DNA from 3 places in the Streptococcus sp. SN3 genome. Region 2 is predicted to be linked to each of the others. Evidence: predicted binding sites of a transcription regulator. Region 2 holds the regulator's gene; each other region holds the start of a gene.

Region 1 (7,331 bases), on a different contig from region 2:
ATTTTGCAGAAAAGAACAAACTTAAAGTTGGCGATACGATTAATATAAAATCGAATACTTATGACTATGATAACGTTCGCAAAGCTAATAAAACGACTAAAGTGACAGTTATCGGAATTTTTGACGGGAAAAATAAAGGAGGCGTTTCTAGTCCTCAAGAATTGTATGAAAATACCTTTATCACAGACTTAGAAACGACTAAAACTTTACAAGGTTCAACAGATAAAAACGCTATTTATCAAGATGCTACTTTCTTTGTAAACGGTAGCCAAGATATTGATAAAGTGATGGCGAAAGTAAAAGAAATATCATCTATTGATTGGGAAGCCTACACCCTTGTTAAGAGCACAAGCAACTTCCCAGCACTTCAATCTTCTATTAACGGTATTTACGGCGTTACTGGAAACCTCTTAATCGGAACGCTAATCTTTGGAGCGATTGTTCTTACGCTAGTCTTGTTCTTATGGATCAATGGTCGTAGAAAAGAAATGGGAATCATGCTTTCAATGGGAATTAGCAAAACAAAGATTTTCTTCCAATTTATCACAGAAGTTCTCTTTGTAAGTATATTTAGCTTCATTGGTGCTTACTTTGCAGGTAGTGCTGTCAGCAAGGTGATGGGAAATAGCATTTTAAAACAAGTTACCAGTGGTATTGCTGAAAAACTAGCTCGAGAAGGTAAGAGCGCCAATCTTGGAGGCGGGGCTGAAGTGGATGGCTTTAACAAGACCCTCACTAGCCTCAATGTACATGTATCTCCTGATGATATGACCAAAGTGGTCATCTTTGGACTTGCCATTATCATCGTTTCCGTCCTCATTGCTTCAATCACGCTCCTTAGTAAGCAACCAAAAGACTTACTAATGGGAGATAACAGCAAATAAGATATCAATGAGTTCAGACAAAATCGGTCCGTCAGCTAAGTTGACGGACCGATTTATTTTATAGACAGCTGGACTGACTCTCGGATGAAATGACGTGAGGTTCGCTTTGTCGACTTGGTCGATAAAATGAACCGCTTTGGATTGGATCTGTCGACCTAGTCGAAAAGATAAATGACTTTTAGTTTACCACGTCGACCCGGCGGACGAGATGAACTACTTTTGGTTTGCTCCATCAGCCCGGCGAGCAGGATGAAACTGTTTTGATTGGCTCCGTCAGCCCGGCGGACGAGATGAACTACTTTTAGTTTACCACGTCAACCCGGCGGACGAGATGAACTACTTTTGGTTTGCTCCGTCAGCCCGGCGAGCAGGATGAAACTGTTTTGATTGGCTCCGTCAGCCCAGCGGACGAGATGAGCTACTGTGGATTTGGCTCGCTTGAGCATTGTTGTTTGTATTTTTGCTCCCAACCATACTGATTGTTTACTGATTTTTACAGTTCTTTTGATGTGCTTTCAGCTTCTTCATAGCCCAGTCGTAGTGACTGGATGTGCAGCTGACAAAGTAGGAGCCAAGAGTACTCCCACCAACCCATTTATAAACGCTCTTTGAAAACAGCTCTTCATTTGTAAAGGTTTCAGCCAGGGTTAGCACTTTTTCCTGTGATTGATGAAGCAACTTGATTGCTTTTTCTAGCGGTGTCTGTTGATGTTTTTGCCAAAATGCCACATTCATCTCACCATAGCTTCTCCAATTATAAGGTGCTGGCAAAAACGATTTTTCGACACCATTTTGATTGGAATACACCCAATTGAGAAGTAATTGTTGCCACTCATAAAGATGAATGAGAACATCTCTAAGATTTTTATCTCTCTTCCAATGAGCTTCTTTCCGTTTCTCATCTTTTGAAAAATCAAATGTGGTATTCAACTCTTCTTCTGTTAATCGGGAAATCAATGACTGTAGCTTTGCATATTGCTGTGTTGCTGCACTAATCAACTCAGTCTTGCTAGTAGGTCTTACCATGTTGTGTTCTCCTTTTTTAATAAATCATATAACAAATAACCTGACAACCTCTGTCATATTTTTAGTTTTCTCTTTATTTTTGTCTCATTTTTTCTTTGATTTCACATTGACAGTCACAATCGCCACAGCGTCCTTTTCCTTTGATGATATGGTGCATAGCTGCACCTGCTAAAACTAAAATGATGATAAATACAATAATCGTGGACATAATTTCTCCTATACTGTTTGATGTGTCAGACTATCTAAAGTGATAACCTCTACTGTTTCTTTGCGCGGTTTTCTAAAGATGAAATAGAGACCCGCTGCCACAACGAGCAGAGCAAAGACAGTCACTGGAGATATTCCTTTTCCGTACAGCAAAACTTGACCAAACTGGTAAATCACAAGGCTGACATTATAAGCCAGTAGAGTTTGGAATGAAATAGCAATCCACGTCCACTTGGCATTGCCCATTTCCCGATGAATCGCACCAATCGCTGCAAAACAAGGAGCGCAGAGCAGATTAAAGACAAGGAATGAGTAGGCGGAAAGTGCCGTATAATGCTGTTGGAGATTGGTCCACAACTCTTTGGTGGTCTCTGTCGCGTCTGTCACTTTATACAAGATTCCAAAAGTAGAAATCACCGTTTCCTTAGCCAACAATCCCGTAATAGCCGCAACCGTTGCTCGCCAATTGCCAAAGCCAAGAGGGCTAAAGATCCAAGCTAGCCCCTTTCCTAATGCCGCTAAGATACTATCTTCCGTCTCAACCGCCTGCAAGCCAAAGTTATAGGAACTAGCAAACCAAATGAATATATTAGTCACAAAGATAATCGTTCCAGCACGCTTAATGAAGCTCAAAGCCTTTTGACCAGCATAGCGCAAAACCGTTTTGACTTGTGGCAGGTGGTAACTCGGCAGCTCCATGATAAAGGGCGCTACTGCTCCACCGAGACTCGCTGTCTTTTTCAAAGCAATCCCTGATAAGACAATCGCTCCCATTCCGACAAAATAAGCACTTGGTACAATCCAAGGATTATTAGGGAAGAACGCTCCAGCAATCAAAGAAATAATTGGTAATTTGGCGGAGCAAGGCATAAATGTTGTTGTCATAATCGTAATCCTACGGTCACGTTCATTTTCAATAGTTCTACTCGCCATAACGCCAGGAACACCACATCCCGTAGAAATCAGCATAGGAATAAAAGATTTCCCAGATAAGCCAAAGCGTCTAAACAGCCGATCCATAACAAAGGCAATCCGGCTCATATAACCAATGTCTTCCAAAATTCCCAAGCAAACAAATAAGACGAAAATCTGCGGAACAAAGCCCAAGACAGCCCCACAACCTGCAACAATCCCATCAACAATCAAAGATTGAAGCCAATCAGATACTGCTAAGTGTTCCAGCAGTGATTTGATACCGTTCGGAATCCATTCTCCAAAGAGGATGTCGTTTGTCCAATCCGTTCCCATCGTTCCAATCGTTTGAATAGAGAGGAAATACACCAACCACATAACAAGCGCAAAGATTGGTAAAGCTAAATAACGATTGGTCACAATACGGTCAATCTTGTCTGACAAACTTAATTTAGTAACATCGGCTTGCAGCACCATTTTGACTGCTGACTCAATAAACTCATAGCGCGCATTAACAACAATGGTCTCTGCGTCTTCAGTGTAGATTTCCTCCGTAATCCTAATCGCATCTTCAATCTCCGCTTTTTGGAAATCAGACAACACCAGCTGTTCGGATAATTCTTTATCGCGTTCAAAAAGCTTAATGGCATAAAAACGAGCCTGTTTTTGAGGCACTGCATTTCCTAAAATGCGGATAATTTCTGACAAAGCCGCTTCAAAATGACTGTCGTAAACAGGATAGAGCGTTTCATCCGTGCGCTTCATTTCTCGCAAGGCCTGCCGCATAACTTGGTCAATCCCTGTTTTTTTCAAAGCACTAGTCGCAACGACTGGTACACCTAGCTGATAACTTAATTTAGTCGTATCGATCCATTTCCCTTGTTTTTCAACGACATCGCTCATATTTAAAGCCAGCACAACCGGAATTCCTGTCTCAATCAATTGCAAGCTCAAGTATAGATTTCGTTCCAAATTGGTTGCGTCAACTACATCCAAAATCCCGTCTGCATTATCGCTTAAAAGATAATTTCTACTAACCACTTCTTCAGAAGTATAAGGCGACAACGAGTAAATTCCCGGTAGGTCTTGGATAATAATTTTTTTGTTTTTGCTAAACAGACCACTTTTCTTCTCGACAGTGACACCAGGCCAATTTCCCACATGCTGGCTACTACCAGTTAATAGGTTAAACAAACTAGTCTTTCCACTATTCGGATTTCCCGCAAGCGCTAATTCTTTCATTGTTTTGCTTCCTTTTCACCTTTCACCACACTAATCAAGCTAGCCTCCGACTTTCTTAAGGTCAAGTCATAGCCCCTAAGCTTAATCTCAAGTGGATCACCCAACGGTGCAACTTTTTGCAATTGAACGTTTGTGTTTTTGGTCAACCCCATGTCCATCAACCGTCGTTTTAAAGCACCATCTGCATGAATTGCTTCGATGTATGCCGAATCTCCAATAGCCAACTCAGATAAAGGAAGAGAAGATTTGCTACTGCCCTTTGGCACAACATCCAGTTTTTTCAAAATAGAATTATCCAAGGCAATCCTCGCAGCTCGAACTAAGAGAATAGCTGTGTCGTTTGTTTTTGAAATGACTTGAATAAAACTGCCTATCTTAATCCCTAGATCAGCTAAATGACGGACACTCGCTTCCTCTAGATCGATTCCGACAATTTCATATTCTGTTACTAATTTTATTTGAGATAAATCCATACTCTCTCCTTTTTATTTTGTCAAGAAATATGCTTACTACCATCATTAGTATACCACTTTTTTCTAAGAATTTCTGACAATTCTAAGATAGATAAGCAAAAATTATTGCAAAATAAATATCCCCTAAGCAGATGCCTAGAGGACATATTTATTAGAGACTAACAAATTTAATATAACAATTCATAGATTTCCATTGCAATCAAATCAATGCTATCAAAAGTATAGGTTTCACGCGCTGCAACATCGCGAAGAGTGAATACTGAGCCATTTTCTTCGTCATAGCTATAAGTTACTTCTGCTACAACAACCCCGTCACGTTCAAAATTACGTTTCAAATTGCCGCCATCTTTTGTCATAGCATCTAAACGATTGATAATTCTTACTAAATGTGATTCCATTTTCCTTCTCCTATTCATTTATACGTTACTATTTTACCACAAATGAAAGATGAAATACCAGCAAAAGACCCATTTTTGGTAAATTTAACACAAAATGAAATGCTCAAATATAAAATTCTATCTTTTAACACTTTATTCTTGCAATGTTTTAGAATACTGCTATAATGAAAATAAGAAGTTTGACTATTATTGACCAATTGATTTCCGTCGAGCAAATTTTAAAAGAAAGAGGTAGCACATGCTTTGTCAAAATTGTAAAATAAACGAATCAACTATTCACCTTTACACAAATGTGAATGGAAAACAACACCAAGTTGACCTCTGTCAAAATTGTTATCAAATCATGAAAACAGATCCAAATAATGCCTTATTTCGTGGCATGACCAATATGAACAATCAAAATAATTTAGACCCTTTTGATGATTTCTTTAGCAATCTAGGGAATTTTCAAAATCATCAAGAACCGCAGACCCCTCCTACTCAATCAGGTGGCGGATACGGTAACGGAGGCTATGGTTCCAATCAAGGTGGCAGCACGCGCCAACAAGTACCACAACAACCCAAAGGCCTCCTAGAAGAATTTGGTATCAATGTAACTGAATTTGCTCGGCGGGGCGAGATTGACCCTGTAATTGGTCGTGACGAAGAAATTGTGCGCGTCATTGAAATCCTCAATCGTAGAACGAAGAACAATCCTGTCCTCATCGGAGAGCCCGGTGTCGGTAAAACAGCAGTTGTCGAAGGCTTAGCTCAGAAAATTGTAGATGGAGATGTTCCACATAAACTCCAAGGCAAAGAAGTCATTCGTTTAGATGTCGTTAGTTTGGTTCAAGGGACTGGTATCCGTGGTCAATTTGAAGAACGAATGCAAAAACTCATGAACGAAATTCGCTCTCGACAAGATGTTATATTATTCATTGATGAAATTCACGAAATTGTTGGAGCTGGTTCTGCTGGTGATGGAAATATGGATGCTGGAAACATCCTAAAACCAGCACTTGCTCGCGGTGAACTCCAATTAGTCGGTGCCACAACTCTCAATGAATACCGGATTATCGAAAAAGATGCTGCACTGGAACGCCGTATGCAGCCTGTAAAAGTTGATGAACCAACAGTTGAAGAAACGATCACTATCCTCAAAGGTATTCAAAAGAAATACGAAGACTATCACCACGTCAAATACACAGACGATGCCATTGAAGCAGCAGCTGTCTTGTCCAATCGTTATATCCAAGATCGCTTCTTGCCTGATAAGGCCATTGACTTGCTAGATGAAGCAGGCTCTAAGATGAATCTGACACTTAACTTTGTCGATCCAAAAGTCATTGATCAACGATTGGTAGAAGCCGAAAACCTCAAGGCACAAGCTACTCGTGATGAGGATTTTGAAAAAGCTGCTTATTTCCGTGACCAAATTGCCAAATACAAAGAAATGCAGCAAAATAAAATGGCTGATCAAGATACGCCTCTTATCAGTGAAAAAACCATTGAACATATCATTGAGCAAAAGACAAATATTCCAGTTGGCGACTTGAAAGAAAAGGAACAATCACAATTGATTAGTCTGGCTGATGATTTGAAAGCTCATGTCATTGGGCAAGATGATGCTGTTGATAAAATTGCGAAGGCCATTCGCCGTAATCGAGTTGGACTAGGTACACCAGACCGACCAATTGGTTCTTTCCTTTTTGTTGGACCAACCGGTGTCGGCAAAACAGAACTTTCTAAACAACTAGCGATTGAGCTCTTTGGTTCAGCTGACAGCATGATTCGTTTTGATATGAGTGAGTATATGGAAAAACATAGCGTAGCAAAACTCGTCGGAGCGCCTCCAGGTTACGTTGGCTACGAAGAAGCTGGACAATTAACAGAACGTGTACGTCGTAATCCTTATTCTCTCATTTTACTTGATGAAATAGAAAAAGCTCACCCAGATGTCATGCATATGTTCTTGCAAGTACTGGATGACGGACGTCTGACAGATGGACAAGGTCGGACAGTCAGTTTCAAAGATACGATTATCATTATGACTTCCAACGCCGGTACTGGAAAAGTCGAAGCAAACGTCGGATTCGGTGCAGCGCGTGAAGGACGTACCAATTCTGTTATCGGTGAATTAGGGAACTTCTTCAGTCCAGAATTTATGAACCGTTTCGATGGTATTATTGAGTTCAAATCTCTTAGCAAGG
Region 2 (7,331 bases):
AACAGAAGAATCAGCAGAGCTAGAGCTCTTGTCAGTATTTGTCTGGCTGTTACCGCAACCAACAAGGAGAAGGGCAAAAGCAAGTGTGAGCAAACTAAAGATTTTTTTCATTATAGAGCCTCCTTAAAATAGGGTACAAGAGTGGGTAAAAAAACAAGGTCGACAGTCCGTGCGCTATATTGAAAGTCAAAGCGTTGATAATCGCATAAGACCACCAGTGATAGTTGTACAGCAAGGCTGTCAGTGTATCGATGGCAATGCCATAGCCAAAGGATAGGAGAGCTGCTGTTATTCCCTGTCCCACTAGATTTAACCTAGGATAGAGCAGCCGCCAAAGGCAAAGAATCAGTCCAAAGGACAGCAACTGAAAGAGGACGATTGGGCTCATCCCCAAAAGAAAAGCTGATGTAAACATCGTCACAGCCATCACTAGGAGCGAAGTCGGCAAATCCTCAAAGATAACAATCAGGAAAAAGATAGCTGAGATAGGCTGCACATTGGGCAGAAAGGAAAATGCATAGCGAAAGGCCACACATAAAGCCGATAGGATGGCAATTTTAGCCATTTTACGAGCGGACAAAGGTACCTCCTTTTCTAATTGAGTGAATCAAGAGAAGTTGGACTAGGTATGCAGCTCAACAGCATCCCAGTCTTGGGCCGTATTCAGCCCCAGTAGCCAGTCAAGGCCAGACCGTCTCTCCAGAACAACACTTTCATCAAGGCTTGCCGGTGCTGGCTGGTCATGAATCCGAGCATCAACACAGGCCCAATGATAACGATAAATCAAATCATCTTCATCCAGTAATTCTTCTAAGCTGCGCGGTTGGCATTTACCCAGAAATTCCTGAAAGTCAACCGCACTAGCGACTGCATCAATAGCAGCATCACAATCACAAATCTTATCTGGAAACGGCAAAGCATCTACTAGACCCAAGTACCAAATCAGGGACCAATAGGCCTCATATTTCCAAACCATATTAATAATAGCTGCCGAGTCGGCACAATCTTCCAAGACTGCCCTTTCTTTGGGCGTCAACTCTTCCTGCACCCCGTATTGCTGCAGTTTATCCTGCAGCCAATGGCGGCTCTCCTCATTATAATTATTATTTTCGATATCCAAGGCCGCCTGAATAATCAAGAGGCTGGTAATAGCTCGACGCGCAATTTCTTCTAGCGAGCGCGGTCGCACCTGCTCAGCACCTTCGATAACTGGCAAATGCTCGATGTAAGGAATACCTTCCTTTTTCAAACGCTGGATACTAGCCGCCTTGCGCTCTTCTGGTGTTTTCAATTTGGCTTTCTTGCCAGCAAACAAATCTTTAAAAAACGACATCTCAGCCTCCAATCCTTCAATTTCCCAGTTTCATTGAATGATGAAATAACTGTTCGGTATCTATAGGTATGATTGCTATCAGGGATTAACCGCGAGCACTCAACTTTCCATTAAAAGACTGCACTTTCTAGGCCACTTCGAACTTGAGTTGGCCAGCCTTGACCCCGACCTTAAGAGTTTGACCCGTCATCAAATCTCCTGTCAAGAGGAGTTCAGATAGTTTGTCCTCTACCTGGGTCTGCAGAGTGCGGCGCAATGGCCGTGCCCCCATTTCCACATCGTAGCCTTCCTGAGCCAGCAGCTTAAGGGCACTAGCCTGGAACTTCAGCTCAATTCCCTTCTCAGTAAGACTGGCAATGAGCGGTTTGACCATAACCTTGACCACTTCCTGCATATCTTCTGCAGATAAGCTGTGGAAAACTACCTTTTCGTCGATACGGTTGATAAACTCTGGTCGATAAGCTTTCTTAAGCTCTTCCAGCATCCGTTTTTCCATATTGGCATGGTCCAAGCGAATATCCCGCGCTCCAAAGCCCACCGTCTTATCATCCCGCAAACTAGTTGCCCCCAGATTGCTGGTCATGATAATAATCGTGTTGGAGAAGTCCACCTTGCGACCCTTGCTGTCCGTCAGCTGACCATCATCCAAGACCTGGAGGAGGACATTGAAAATATCCGGATGCGCCTTTTCCACCTCGTCAAAGAGCAGGACAGAATAAGGTCGGTTGCGTACCTTCTCCGTCAGCTCCCCTCCTTCTTCATAGCCTACATAGCCTGGAGGCGCTCCATTGAGGCGGCTAGCCGCGAATTTCTCCATGTACTCACTCATATCAAAGCGGATGAGAGCAGATTCGTCATCAAAGAGACTTTCAGCCAAGGCCTTGGCTAGCTCTGTTTTTCCGACTCCTGTCGGACCTAGGAACATAAAGGAGCCAATCGGCCGCTTGCTGCTGCGGATACCAGACTGGTTCCGTCGGATGGCTCGGCTGATAGCTGAAATCGCCTCGTCCTGCCCAATCACGCGTTTATGCAGTTCTGTTTCCAAATTGAGGTATTTCTTCGCATCTGTCTGAGTCAGCTTCTGCACTGGAATACCAGACAAGCCACTCAGAGTAGCCAAAACATCGTCTTCTTCCACTTTCAGTTTATAGAGCTTGGGTTGCTGCTCTTGCTCAAGCAGTTGTGAAACCTTTTTAAAGTCCGCTGCCATCAAGGCTTGATCCACTGGCGTCAAATCCGACTGCTCGTAATTTTGCGGTCCTCTATTCTGCACTGTTGCACTGGCTTCGTCCAAAAGATCAATGGCAGAGTCTGGCAGATGCTTGCTAGTCAGATAGCGATGGGCATATTTCACCGCCGTCTCAATCGCCTGATCACTAATCTGCACCTTGTGATGGTCCTCATAGCTCTTTCTCAGACCTTGTAAAATAACAATGCTGTCAGCCATATTTGGCTCTTCTATGCTGACCTTGGCAAAACGCCGAGAAAGAGCCGCATCTTTTTCAATATGTTTCTGATACTCTTCCTGCGTCGTAGCACCAACTGTCCGCAGAGTGCCGCGAGCCAGAGCCGGTTTCAGAATATTGGCCGCATCCAAGGTCGAGTCAATACCGCTGCCAGATCCCATGATAGTATGCAGCTCATCGATGAAGAGAATGACATGACCATCTTCTTCAATGTCATTGATGATGTTGTTCATCCGCTCCTCGAAGTCTCCGCGAAAGCGAGTGCCAGCAACTACATTCATCAAGTCCAGCTCCAAAACCCGCATCTTAGCAAGTTCAGCCGGAACCTGACCAGCCGCTACACGCTGAGCCAGTCCTAAAGCCAGAGCTGTCTTACCAACCCCAGCATCGCCAACCAGCACTGGATTGTTTTTAGTCTTGCGACTGAGAATCTGAACTATTCGTGAAATTTCTTGATCGCGGCCAATGACGGGCTCCAATCGGCCATCTCTAGCCAGCTCCGTCAAATCTCGAGTGTAGTCTTCTAGCCCCCCGCTGGTAGAAGCTGGCATCCCCATCATATTGGCCATGGTCTGCTTAGCGGCCATTACTCCCTTATTCAGACTGCGAATAGCCTTGATATCTTCCTTGCCCCAGCCAGCTCGCTGCTCCAAGACCTTTCGCAAATCACTGATTTTCGGCCCCTGCTCTTTGTCCTCGTAGCTAAAGCCGGTAAATTCCAGAATACGAGAGGCCAAGGTACCCCGGTCAAATAGCATGGCCAGCAGCACATGCTCAGTACCTACATGCTTAGCCCGAACAGCTTCTGCAATCTGCCCCGCCTCCTCAAACAACTCCTCTAAGCGATAAGAAAAAGGCAGCAGCTCGAAGTGACCGTCTTTCTGATAAGCCTGACCAGTAATCTGAAAAGCCGCTTCTTCAAATCCATCAACTTCCACAGGAAACTCATTGAGAACTGAGCCAGCAACGCTGTAGGGATTATTAGCCAGAGCAATCAGCAGATGCCATGATTCCAGATAATCTGTCGTAAAATGGCCGGCCAAGAGCTGGGCTGCTTCCAAGCTTTCTATTAAGGCTTTTGAGTATTTCATTTATGATTCCATTCCTTTTCTGTCTAGTTGTTGTAAAATCTTTTTTAATATTCGGGCACGAATCACCGCAGCCCCATCACCCAAAATCGAGTCCGATGCTGTTGACAAGATTAGATTGCCCTCACGTTCAGTCATAATCTTCTCGTCAAAAAGAAGCTGAATAACATCTGTGAAAACCTGCTGGCTGACACGCTCCCCCACACTGTCGTACAGGCCGCAAAGCATCTGATGCCGGTCGGAAAATTCAATCTTTCCAATCCGAATATAGCCGCCGCCACCACGCTTGCTCTCGACGATATAGCCCCGACTTTCCGTAAAACGAGTCTTAATCACATAGTTAATCTGACTGGGAACCACCTGAAAAACATCAGCCAGTTCACTGCGTTTCAGTTCAACCATTCCCGCCTGAGCCAGAATAGACTTGATATATGCTTCAATACTGTCCGATGTGTTTTTTGCACCCATAACTTCCCTTTCCAGTTGAGAATTTCAGAATAAATTTCTTTTTTCCTTGCTTCTCTAACATTGACTATCTTTGACTAATATTATACCGGAAAAGTCTCTATTTTGAAAGAAAAAGGGATGACTGAAAGATCTGACAATTCAAACTAGTGAAAAAGCTTTGCTATACTTGTGTAACCGCTTGCTTTTTGCTTTTAAAGCGTTATAATATAGGTGGAAATCCACAAGGAAAAGACAGACAGAAACTCCTGCCTGCCAACTATCATCTAAACAAGGAGGATAATCCAATGAAAATGGATTGGCTCAACTATTCTCGTCATGTACTCAAATGGCTCTTTGCAGCTCTGAGTATTTTCACCATCTTTTCGGCTGACTATGTTGATATTCCTATCGGAGCTCTCATCGCCTGTCTTTATGCTCCCCTGCTCTTCGAACAGGAGCTGGTCAGCAACCGAGTCAAATGGTATAGCTTTCTGATTATGATGGTGGTTACTCTGCCCCTTTTGTTTATTACCAAAGTCTACCAGTTTAGCTTGACTTACCCCCAAACGACAGCTCTTCTCTTCCTCTTGGCAGTATTGATTTTTACCAATGGCTTGATTGCTCATAAGGAAGAAAGAGAAAAAGCAGCTAAGTGATGCTGCTCACCATTCTAAACTTGATGTTTAAAAACCTATAAAAAGGTCTGAGATTTTTTCTCAGACCTTTTTATCGTTCTATTTTTAAGCTAAAAACGATTAGTTTTGACCAAGAGCAGCAGCCATTGTTGCAGCTACTTCGTTTTCAAAGTCGTTAGCAGCTTTTTCGATACCTTCACCAACTTCAAAGCGAGCGAACTCAACTACTGAAGCATTTACTGATTCAAGGTAAGCTTCAACTGTCTTGCTGTCATCCATGATGTATACTTGTGCAAGAAGTGTGTATGCTTGGTCAACTTTAGTGTTGTCAAGCATGAAGCGATCCATTTTACCTGGGATGATCTTGTCCCAGATCTTTTCTGGTTTGCCTTCTGCAGCCAACTCAGCCTTGATGTCTTCTTCAGCTTGAGCAACAACTGCATCAGTCAATTGAGCTTTAGAACCGTATTTCAAGTGTGGAAGAGCTGGTTTACCAACCATTGCACGGCTTTCGTTGTCTTGATCGATGACATGGTTCAATTGTGCCAATTCATCTTTGACAAATTGCTCATCCAATTCTTTGTATGAAAGAACAGTTGGTTTCATCGCAGCGATGTGCATAGAGATTTGCTTAGCAAGAGCATCGTCTCCACCTTCGATAACGGAGATAACACCGATACGGCCACCATTGTGTTGGTAAGCACCGAAGTGTTGAGCATCTGTCTTTTCAATCAATGCAAAGCGACGGAAAGAGATTTTTTCTCCGATAGTTGCAGTTGCAGATACGTATGCAGCTTCAAGAGTTTCACCTGAAGGCATTGTCAAAGCAAGCGCTTCTTCGTTGTTAGCTGGTTTGCCTTCAGCGATTACTTTCGCAGTTGCATTTACCAAATCAACGAATTGAGCATTTTTCGCAACGAAGTCAGTTTCAGCATTCACTTCAACAACAGCGGCAACATTACCGTTTACGTAAACACCTGTCAGACCTTCAGCAGCAACACGGTCAGCTTTCTTAGCTGCTTTTGCCATCCCTTTTTCGCGAAGCAATTCAATCGCTTTTTCGATGTCACCATCAGTTTCAACAAGTGCTTTTTTAGCGTCCATGACACCAGCACCAGATTTTTCACGCAATTCTTTGACAAGCTTAGCTGTAATTTCTGCCATTTTTCTTCTCCTATTTTTTAATGTAAATAAAGGAGCTGGGCTGAGCCCTGCCCCTTTAGGTTAGTTTACTGATTATTCGTTTGAACCTTCAACAACTTCAACGATTTCTTCGATAGAATCTGCTTGAGTTTCAGTTGCAGCCAATTCTGCTTCTACTGATTCAACGCTATCTTCACCTTGACGGCCTTCGATAACAGCATCAGCCATTTTCGCAGTGATCAATTTAACCGCACGGATTGCATCGTCGTTAGCTGGGATGATAACATCGATATCATCAGGATCAGTGTTAGTATCAACCATGGCAACCACTGGGATACCTAATTTCTTAGCTTCCTTAACAGCGATTTGCTCTTTATGAGGGTCAACTACGTACATCACATCTGGGATGCGAGGCATATCTTCGATACCGCCCAAGAATTTTTCAAGACGAGCACGTTGTTTGTTGAGAAGAGCGACTTCTTTCTTAGGAAGAACTTCGAAAGTTCCGTCTTCTTCCATGCGTTTGATTTCTTTCAAACGAGCTACACGTTTTTGGATAGTAGACCAGTTTGTAAGAGTTCCACCCAACCAACGGTGGTTGATGAAGTATTGACCTGAACGTTCTGCTTCTTCTTTGACAGCGTCAGCAGCTTGCTTTTTAGTACCAACGAAGAGGATAACTGCATCGTTAGCAGCAGCATCACGCATAAAATCGTAAGCTTGGTCAGCATACTTTACAGTTTGCTGCAAGTCGATTACGTGGATGCCATTACGCTCAGTGAAGATGTACTTAGCCATCTTAGGGTTCCAGCGACGAGTTTGGTGACCAAAGTGAACACCAGCCTCAAGAAGTTGTTTCATTGAAATTACTGCCATGAGTAAATTCTCCTTTTTGTTTTTTTCCTCTTTTAGATTTCAGCTCGCAGAACCACCCGAGGGCAACAGTCCCACAATTCATCTAAAATGAGTATTTTGCCATTTACACGGCAACCTCTATTATAACAAAAGCGCAGCTCTTTGACAAGGCATTTACCAGATTTTCTTCCGCTAGCCACTATTCCCACTTCTCAGCAGAACATTTATTCTCCAAATTGTTCAGAATAGGAACATCTAATATTTTCTGCTTTGACTATGAAAGACTCTTGACGAAAGCAAGTATTTACGATAGAATAATAAGAGTCGCGGCGGTATAGCCAAGTGGTAAGGCACGGCTCTGCAA
Region 3 (7,331 bases), on a different contig from region 2:
ACTTGTCCTGCGACCATACCAAAGCTCCCTGCTGCCAGAGACAACTCAGAAATCAAGTCCACCTTGACCTGACTAGGCAGCTCGGCCCTTGCCAATAGTCCATAGGGGTCCAAAAAGAGAGAATCACCTGCCAAAATAGCCATATCCTCTCCAAACTTCTTATGGCTAGTCAGGCGGCCGCGACGATAGTCGTCATCATCCATAGCTGGCAAATCATCATGGATAAGGCTGCCAGTATGAATCATCTCAAGAGCCGCCGCGACCTGATAGTGAGCCTCAGCCAGCTCAAGACCAAAAGCTTGAATCAATTCCAATAGCAGTAAGGGACGAATCCGCTTGCCGCCTGCCTGCACCGAGTACAAAATAACTTCTGATAAATCCGACGACACTTGCTGAGACCTATAAAAATCTTCAATCGTCAGACCAATTTTTTCCAGTTTCTCGTTTCTTGTCATTCCATTTCCGTTTCTGTGCCGTCTGCCTGCATGACCTTAACCAAGGTCTTTTCAGCCTTGTCCAGACTAGCCTGAAGTTCTTTTGAAAGCTTCATTCCCTTTTGAAATTCCGCAATTGCCTCTTCCAGCGCTACGTCACCATTTTCCAGCTTTTGAACAATGACTTCCAAGTCTGCTAAATTTTCTTCAAATTTCTTTTCTTTGGACATGTTTTACCTCTACTTCCAGCTGCCCATCCCGCATAAGCAGGGTCAGCTCATCTTTTTCTTCAATGCCAGCACTTGACTCGACAACCTTTTGATTCTTTTGGACAATAGCATAGCCACGCGCCACGATTCGACTGGTATCCAGCATAAGCAAGGCCTCGGACAATCTCCTGACTTGAGCCACCTTGTTATCATAAATGACCGCCATATTGCTGCGCAGCAAACGCTCCAACTGGGCAGTCTGCTCCTGAAAACGCTGAACGCGACTGAGTGGATTCAATGCTTCCAAACGATGCTGCAAGATTTTGACCCGCTGTTGCTCTTCACTATAATATTCGCGAATTTTTTGCTTTAGTCGCAGGTTGAGCTGATCCAACTTCTGCAGATGGCCATCGTAAAGCCGCTCTGGCTGTCGGAAGATAACAGACTGGGTTAGCTTATTCAATCGCTCTCGATAATTGCTCAGGCGATTGGAAATCGCTCGAGACATGCGGTTTTCCTGCTGCTGCAAATGTCCCAGCAGGTCTAGCTTGGTGACCGATGTTGCTAGCTCAGCCGCAGCCGTCGGAGTCGCAGCTCTGCGATCTGCTACAAAGTCCGCCAAAGTCGTATCGGTCTCATGGCCGACACTAGAAATAATAGGAATCCGAGACTCAAAAATAGCCCGAACTGTTTCCTCTTCGTTGAAAGCCCAGAGATCTTCGATAGAACCACCGCCTCGACCAATAATCAGCACATCCAAATCGGACCGCTCATTGGCCAGTCTGATGTGGTCAGCAACCTGAGCTGCAGCCCCATCTCCCTGCACTTTTGTCGGATAAAGGACAATCTCCACTCCCGGAAAGCGACGGCTGACCGTCGTGATAATATCCCGAATGACCGCTCCGCTGGGACTGGTTACGACGCCGATTTTCTTAGGAAATTGGGGCAAGGCCTGCTTGAATTTCTCTTGAAAAAGCCCTTCTGCGCCCAGTTTTTTCTTGAGCTGTTCAAACTGGATAGCCAAGGCACCGATACCATCCGGCTCTGCCTTTTCAATGATAATAGAATAGGAACCGCTCGGCTCATATAGCTGCACCCGACCAATGACATTGATTTTCATGCCTTCTTCCAGCTCAAAGCCCAACTTCTGGTAGACACCAGACCAAATCGTGACCTGAATGACAGCCTTCTCATCCTTTAATGAGAAATACTGATGATTAGGACGCCGGCGGAAATTGGACACCTGACCAGTCAGATAGACCCGCTCCAAATAAGGATCCCGCTCAAACTTCATCTTCAGATACTTGGTCAAGGTCGAAACCGACAAATACTCTGGCATGTCCTTTTCCTTTCTTTTCTAGTTTTTCCGTAACCTTTATTATAACAAAAAACTGCATAAAAAACCGATTACAAAGTCTAAAAATCCCCTGAAAAGCTAGAAAAAAACTGGGCTTCCACAAAAGAAACCCAGCTGACTTAAAACCTAAGAAAAAGTCTACTGACTCATCTCCTTCATCCACCTTGGAATAGCTCTGCTGATTGCCGTTGGTAGGACGACATAAGCTTCCTGACCCAATTTATCTGCGATAAGGGAATGAAGAAGGGTTGCAGCCGCCACTCGCTCAAAGAGACTGCTTAACTTGAACTGTCCAGCAAAAGCAGCAATCATACCAGCCAGCGTATCCCCCATGCCGCCAGTTGCCTGATAAGGTCCGCCTACTGTCAGCTCAAAGACCTGCTCTTGTCCGCTTTGATAGATGGTCGTTCCATGCTTTTTCTGCACGACAATACTGCCTAGAGGCAGCTGATTGACCGCCGCCTGATTGGCTGCTGCTGTCTGATCTGACAAGCTCAAACCCGATAAACCTTCCCACTCCTTCTGGTGAGGGGTAAAAATTGTCTGTGCTTTTGGAAATGGCAAAGCTGCTTTGCTAAAGAGAGAAATGGCTCCGCCATCCATGATGAGTATCTGCTGTTCTGCCACAGTCTGGACTACCTTTTGTAGGATATCTAGACCTAGTTGATTCTCTGCTAGACCCGGACCAATCAAGACTAGATCTGATTTAGCCAGCTGCTCTGTCAATCGGTCTTGCTCCTCTAGGTCAAAGGCCATAGCCTCCGGTAAATGACTGTGCAGAGGGGCGATATTTTCTCTATCTGTAGCAACAGTCACCAGACCGGCCCCACTATTGACTGCTGCCAAAGCTGCCATGATAATGGCGCCCCCATAAGGATAGGTCCCCCCAATCAATAAGAGACGGCCGTAATCGCCCTTGTGGCTATCCAAGGGGCGTTCCCTAATGACTCTTTTTAAAATATTTTCAGCATTTTTTACCATGATATTCTCCTAGATCAACTTCATCCTGCACTTCAAACCTATCTTCATTATACACCAAAAGGCACCTAAACAGGTGCCTCGTATCGCAAGAAAGTTATTTTCTTCGGAAATCTGCAAATTTTTGTAAGATTCTTGCTGCGACTGCCTTGGGTAAATTTTCCTGAAAGGCGACCTGCTCATCCGCATAATCGCTCAAGCCTGGGAAATCACCAACCTGCACAGCATAGAAAGAATTCTTAAAGAGTTGGATATCATTTTGATCATTACCAAAAGCCACATAATCCGAACCGCAGAGTTCCTTTACAGTTGAAGCTTTATTGGTTTCAGCCGGATTGACATAAAAACATTTCTCATGTTCATGATAGTCTAGACTTAGATTAGGCAAGTTTTTAAAACGAGCTTGTAAATCTTCTAAAAGTTTCTCATGATTCCCCATGTAAATAACAAGCTTAATAGGGTGCTGGAGATCAGTCAGTTCCAGCCGTCTTGCCCGCTTGAGAGGATCTACACTGGCAATAAAAGGAATTTTTTCTAAAATCTGGCCGCTGTAGTCAAAAGTATTATCAACGAAAAAAGGCAAATTATAGGTCAAACAAGTATCTAGAATGGCTTGATAACTTGACTGATGCAGCTGACGCTCAAACATCAGCTGTCCCTTCTGATAAGCCACTCCGCCGTTCAGGCCAATCACTATCTGCTGGCTCAATTCTGGACCTAATAGTCCCAGACAATCTCGATAGGAGCGCGCCGAAGCAAACAGAACTTCATGATCAAACTGAGGAGCCGTCAGCAGAACCTGCTTAATCTCCTCATCAATCGTCATATAATCAAAGGACAAGGTCCCATCCAAATCAAAAACAAATTTCATGATTCAAGACTCCGTTTAAAGGCTTGGTAAGTCTGCTCCATCAGCATGGTAATGGTCATAGGCCCAACACCTCCAGGTACAGGGGTAATTAGACTGGCAAGTTCAGACACTTCATCAAATTGAACATCGCCAATCAGCTTGCCATTTTCATCTCGGTTCATACCGACATCAATGACAACAGCCCCTTCCTTGACAAAGTCCTTGGTCACAAAATGTCCACGTCCGATAGCGACCACCAAAATATCTGCCCGCTTAGCAGTCTTGGCTAGATTGTGGGTCCGCGAATGTGTTAGAGTAACCGTCGCATTCTTAGCCAAAAGCAGCTGAGCCATGGGCTTACCAACAATATTACTCCGCCCGATGACGACCGCTCGCTTGCCTTCCAGTTCAACGCCATATTCATGGAACATTGCCATAATGCCCGCAGGAGTAGCCGGAATCATAACCGGATGGCCGCTCCATAGCTTGCCCATATTAAGGGGATGAAAGCCATCAACATCCTTGTCTGGATCAATGGCTAGAAGCACAGCTTCATCATCGATATGGTCAGGCAAGGGCAGCTGGACTAAAATGCCATGCCAGTCAGGATTTTGATTATAAGTTTCAATCAAGCTCAAGAGCTCTTCCTGGCTGGTCTCTTCTGGCAGACGTTCTACCTTACTCCGAAATCCTGCAGCCAAGGCTGATCGCTCTTTGTTACGGACGTAGATTTGACTGGCTGGATTATTTCCCACCACAATCACTACCAAGCCCGGAACCTGACCTGTCTTTTCTTTGAGGCGAGCCGTTTTTTCAGCTAATTTTTTCTGAAGCTTCTCTGCCAAACCTCTACCATCAATAATCTGCGCCATGTCATTCTCATTTCTTTTTCATTATCTTTTTCATTATACCAAAAAAATCTGTGCCCAGCCTATAACTTTTTCTTATACAAGGTTATAAGACGAGGATTCGTTGGCAGCTAGTGGTAAAATTTTCAGACCTACTAAATCTTTTTCAAAATAAGATAAAAAGGGTAAAAATAAAAAGCAGCTAAGTGCTTTTTAGTAGAGTAATTCATAAATTTCCATTGCAATCAAATCGATGCTGTCGAAAGTATAGGTCTCACGCGCTGCAACATCACGCAAGGTGAAGACAGAGCCGTTTTCTTCGTCGTAACTGTAAGCTACTTCTGCTACAACCACTCCTTCACGCTCAAAATTACGTTTTAAATTTCCGCCATCCTTAGCCATAGCTTCTAAGCGGTTAATAATTCTAACTAAATGTGATTCCATTTTGTTTCTCCTATTTACTTAGTTCCCTCTTATTTTACCATAAATAGCGACTGAAATACCACTAAAAGCCAATTTTTTGCAATTTTTCAAGAATTTGTTTTCATTCTGCTCGGTCTAAGGGCGGATTTTGTAGTAAATTCTTGCAAAGTTCAAGAATACTGATATAATGAAACTATAAAACTTTGACTATTTTTGACCTTTAATCATTTCTATAAATAGCTTGCACACTAAAAGAAAAGAGGTATCTGCATGCTTTGTCAAAATTGTAAAATAAATGAATCCACAATTCACCTTTATACCAACGTAAATGGTCATAAACAACAGGTGGATTTGTGCCAAAACTGCTACCAAATCATGAAAACAGACCCCGAACATTCCTTGTTCGGCGGAATTGCTAATGCCAACAATCACGGAACAGATCCTATCGATGACTTCTTCAATAGCCTCAGCAATTTTCAACAGCCTCAGGAACCAACTACTCCTCCTACCCAATCTGGCGGAGCCTATGGAGGCGGTGGCGGCTACGGTTCCAATCCTAGCAAGGGTGGTCAGCCTCAGCCAAGTCCGCAAAAGCCAAAAGGCCTGCTGGAAGAGTTTGGTATCAACGTGACTGAGTTGGCTCGCCGAGGCGAGATTGATCCTGTAATTGGCCGTGATGAAGAAATCGTCCGTGTCATTGAAATCCTCAACCGCCGCACCAAAAACAATCCTGTTCTCATAGGAGAGCCAGGAGTCGGAAAAACAGCCGTGGTGGAAGGCCTGGCCCAGAAAATTGTTGATGGTGATGTGCCTCATAAACTCCAAGGCAAGGAAGTTATCCGCCTAGACGTTGTCAGTTTAGTACAGGGAACTGGTATCCGTGGCCAATTTGAGGAGAGAATGCAGAAGCTTATAGATGAGATTCGTTCTCGCCAGGATGTCATTCTCTTTATTGATGAAATCCATGAAATTGTCGGAGCAGGCTCTGCTGGCGATGGCAATATGGACGCTGGGAACATCCTCAAACCAGCTCTGGCTCGCGGAGAACTCCAGATGGTCGGAGCGACCACCCTAAACGAATATCGTATCATCGAGAAGGATGCTGCACTGGAGCGCCGTATGCAGCCCGTTAAGGTAGACGAGCCGACGGTAGAGGAAACGATTACCATCCTCAAAGGAATTCAGAAAAAATACGAAGACTACCATCACGTCAAGTACACAGATGCGGCCATTGAAGCTGCTGCCCTTCTCTCCAACCGCTACATCCAAGACCGCTTCCTGCCAGACAAGGCTATTGACCTCTTGGATGAGGCTGGATCTAAGATGAATCTGACCCTCAACTTCGTTGATCCCAAGGTCATTGACCAACGTCTGATTGAGGCCGAAAACCTCAAGGCTCAGGCGACTCGTGACGAAGATTTCGAGAAAGCGGCTTACTTCCGTGACCAGATTGCCAAGTACAAGGAACTCCAGCAGACAAGTGTGCTAGATAAGGATACTCCGATTATCAGCGAGAAAACGATTGAGCACATCGTAGAGCAAAAGACCAATATCCCAGTTGGCGACCTCAAAGAAAAGGAACAGTCTCAGCTGGTCAATCTCGCCAGCGACCTAAAGGCCCATGTCATTGGCCAAGACGATGCTGTGGATAAGATTGCCAAGGCCATCCGTCGCAACCGGGTCGGACTGGGAAGTCCTAATCGCCCAATCGGCAGCTTCCTCTTTGTCGGACCAACTGGCGTCGGTAAGACTGAGCTGTCTAAGCAACTAGCCATTGAGCTCTTTGGCTCGGCTGACAGCATGATTCGCTTTGACATGAGTGAATACATGGAAAAACACAGCGTGGCCAAGCTGGTCGGTGCCCCTCCGGGCTATGTCGGCTATGATGAAGCTGGCCAATTGACTGAGCGCGTCCGCCGCAATCCATACTCACTCATTCTGCTGGATGAGGTGGAAAAAGCACATCCTGATGTTATGCACATGTTCCTGCAGGTTCTAGATGATGGCCGCCTGACCGATGGTCAAGGCCGGACTGTCAGCTTCAAGGACACCATTATCATCATGACATCCAATGCCGGAACTGGCAAAGCTGAAGCCAGCGTTGGCTTTGGGGCAGCGCGTGAAGGCCGCACCAACTCCGTCTTAGGTGAATTGGGCAACTTCTTCAGTCCTGAGTTTATGAACCGCTTTGACGGCATTATCGAATTCCAGGCGCTCAGCAAGGACAATCTG

The links. Region 2 encodes CtsR, which represses protease genes until heat stress. Its sites were predicted from a motif close to TTGGTCAAAAAAGGTCAAANA; they were not measured.
Region 1: a site for CtsR is predicted at 5,319-5,339, ahead of PCY71_RS13370 (ATP-dependent Clp protease ATP-binding subunit). Genes of this name have one in related genera too.
Region 3: a site for CtsR is predicted at 5,300-5,320, ahead of PCY71_RS04515 (ATP-dependent Clp protease ATP-binding subunit). Genes of this name have one in related genera too.

The regions. Positions count from the first base shown of each region.
Region 1 is NZ_JAQFJF010000009.1:103,648-110,978, forward strand. Features, by position in the region: gene PCY71_RS13340 (ABC transporter permease) at 1-884, shown strand, start outside; gene PCY71_RS13345 (ClbS/DfsB family four-helix bundle protein) at 1,368-1,910, opposite strand; gene PCY71_RS13350 (FeoB-associated Cys-rich membrane protein) at 1,984-2,118, opposite strand; gene feoB (ferrous iron transport protein B) at 2,127-4,271, opposite strand; gene PCY71_RS13360 (FeoA family protein) at 4,268-4,744, opposite strand; gene PCY71_RS13365 (DUF1797 family protein) at 4,912-5,142, opposite strand; gene PCY71_RS13370 (ATP-dependent Clp protease ATP-binding subunit) at 5,381-7,331, shown strand, end outside.
Region 2 is NZ_JAQFJF010000003.1:322,844-330,174, forward strand. Features, by position in the region: gene PCY71_RS08405 (DUF4430 domain-containing protein) at 1-111, opposite strand, end outside; gene PCY71_RS08410 (hypothetical protein) at 95-580, opposite strand; gene PCY71_RS08415 (DUF4272 domain-containing protein) at 623-1,333, opposite strand; gene PCY71_RS08420 (ATP-dependent Clp protease ATP-binding subunit) at 1,461-3,890, opposite strand; gene PCY71_RS08425 (CtsR family transcriptional regulator) at 3,891-4,355, opposite strand; gene PCY71_RS08430 (hypothetical protein) at 4,502-4,990, shown strand; gene tsf (translation elongation factor Ts) at 5,090-6,133, opposite strand; gene rpsB (30S ribosomal protein S2) at 6,206-6,988, opposite strand; tRNA gene PCY71_RS08445 (tRNA-Cys) at 7,296-7,331, shown strand, end outside.
Region 3 is NZ_JAQFJF010000002.1:112,360-119,690, forward strand. Features, by position in the region: gene PCY71_RS04480 (polyprenyl synthetase family protein) at 1-455, opposite strand, end outside; gene PCY71_RS04485 (exodeoxyribonuclease VII small subunit) at 452-664, opposite strand; gene xseA (exodeoxyribonuclease VII large subunit) at 642-1,982, opposite strand; gene PCY71_RS14955 (hypothetical protein) at 1,927-2,163, opposite strand; gene PCY71_RS04495 (NAD(P)H-hydrate dehydratase) at 2,139-2,981, opposite strand; gene PCY71_RS04500 (HAD hydrolase family protein) at 3,076-3,849, opposite strand; gene PCY71_RS04505 (bifunctional methylenetetrahydrofolate dehydrogenase/methenyltetrahydrofolate cyclohydrolase) at 3,846-4,700, opposite strand; gene PCY71_RS04510 (DUF1797 family protein) at 4,890-5,120, opposite strand; gene PCY71_RS04515 (ATP-dependent Clp protease ATP-binding subunit) at 5,370-7,331, shown strand, end outside.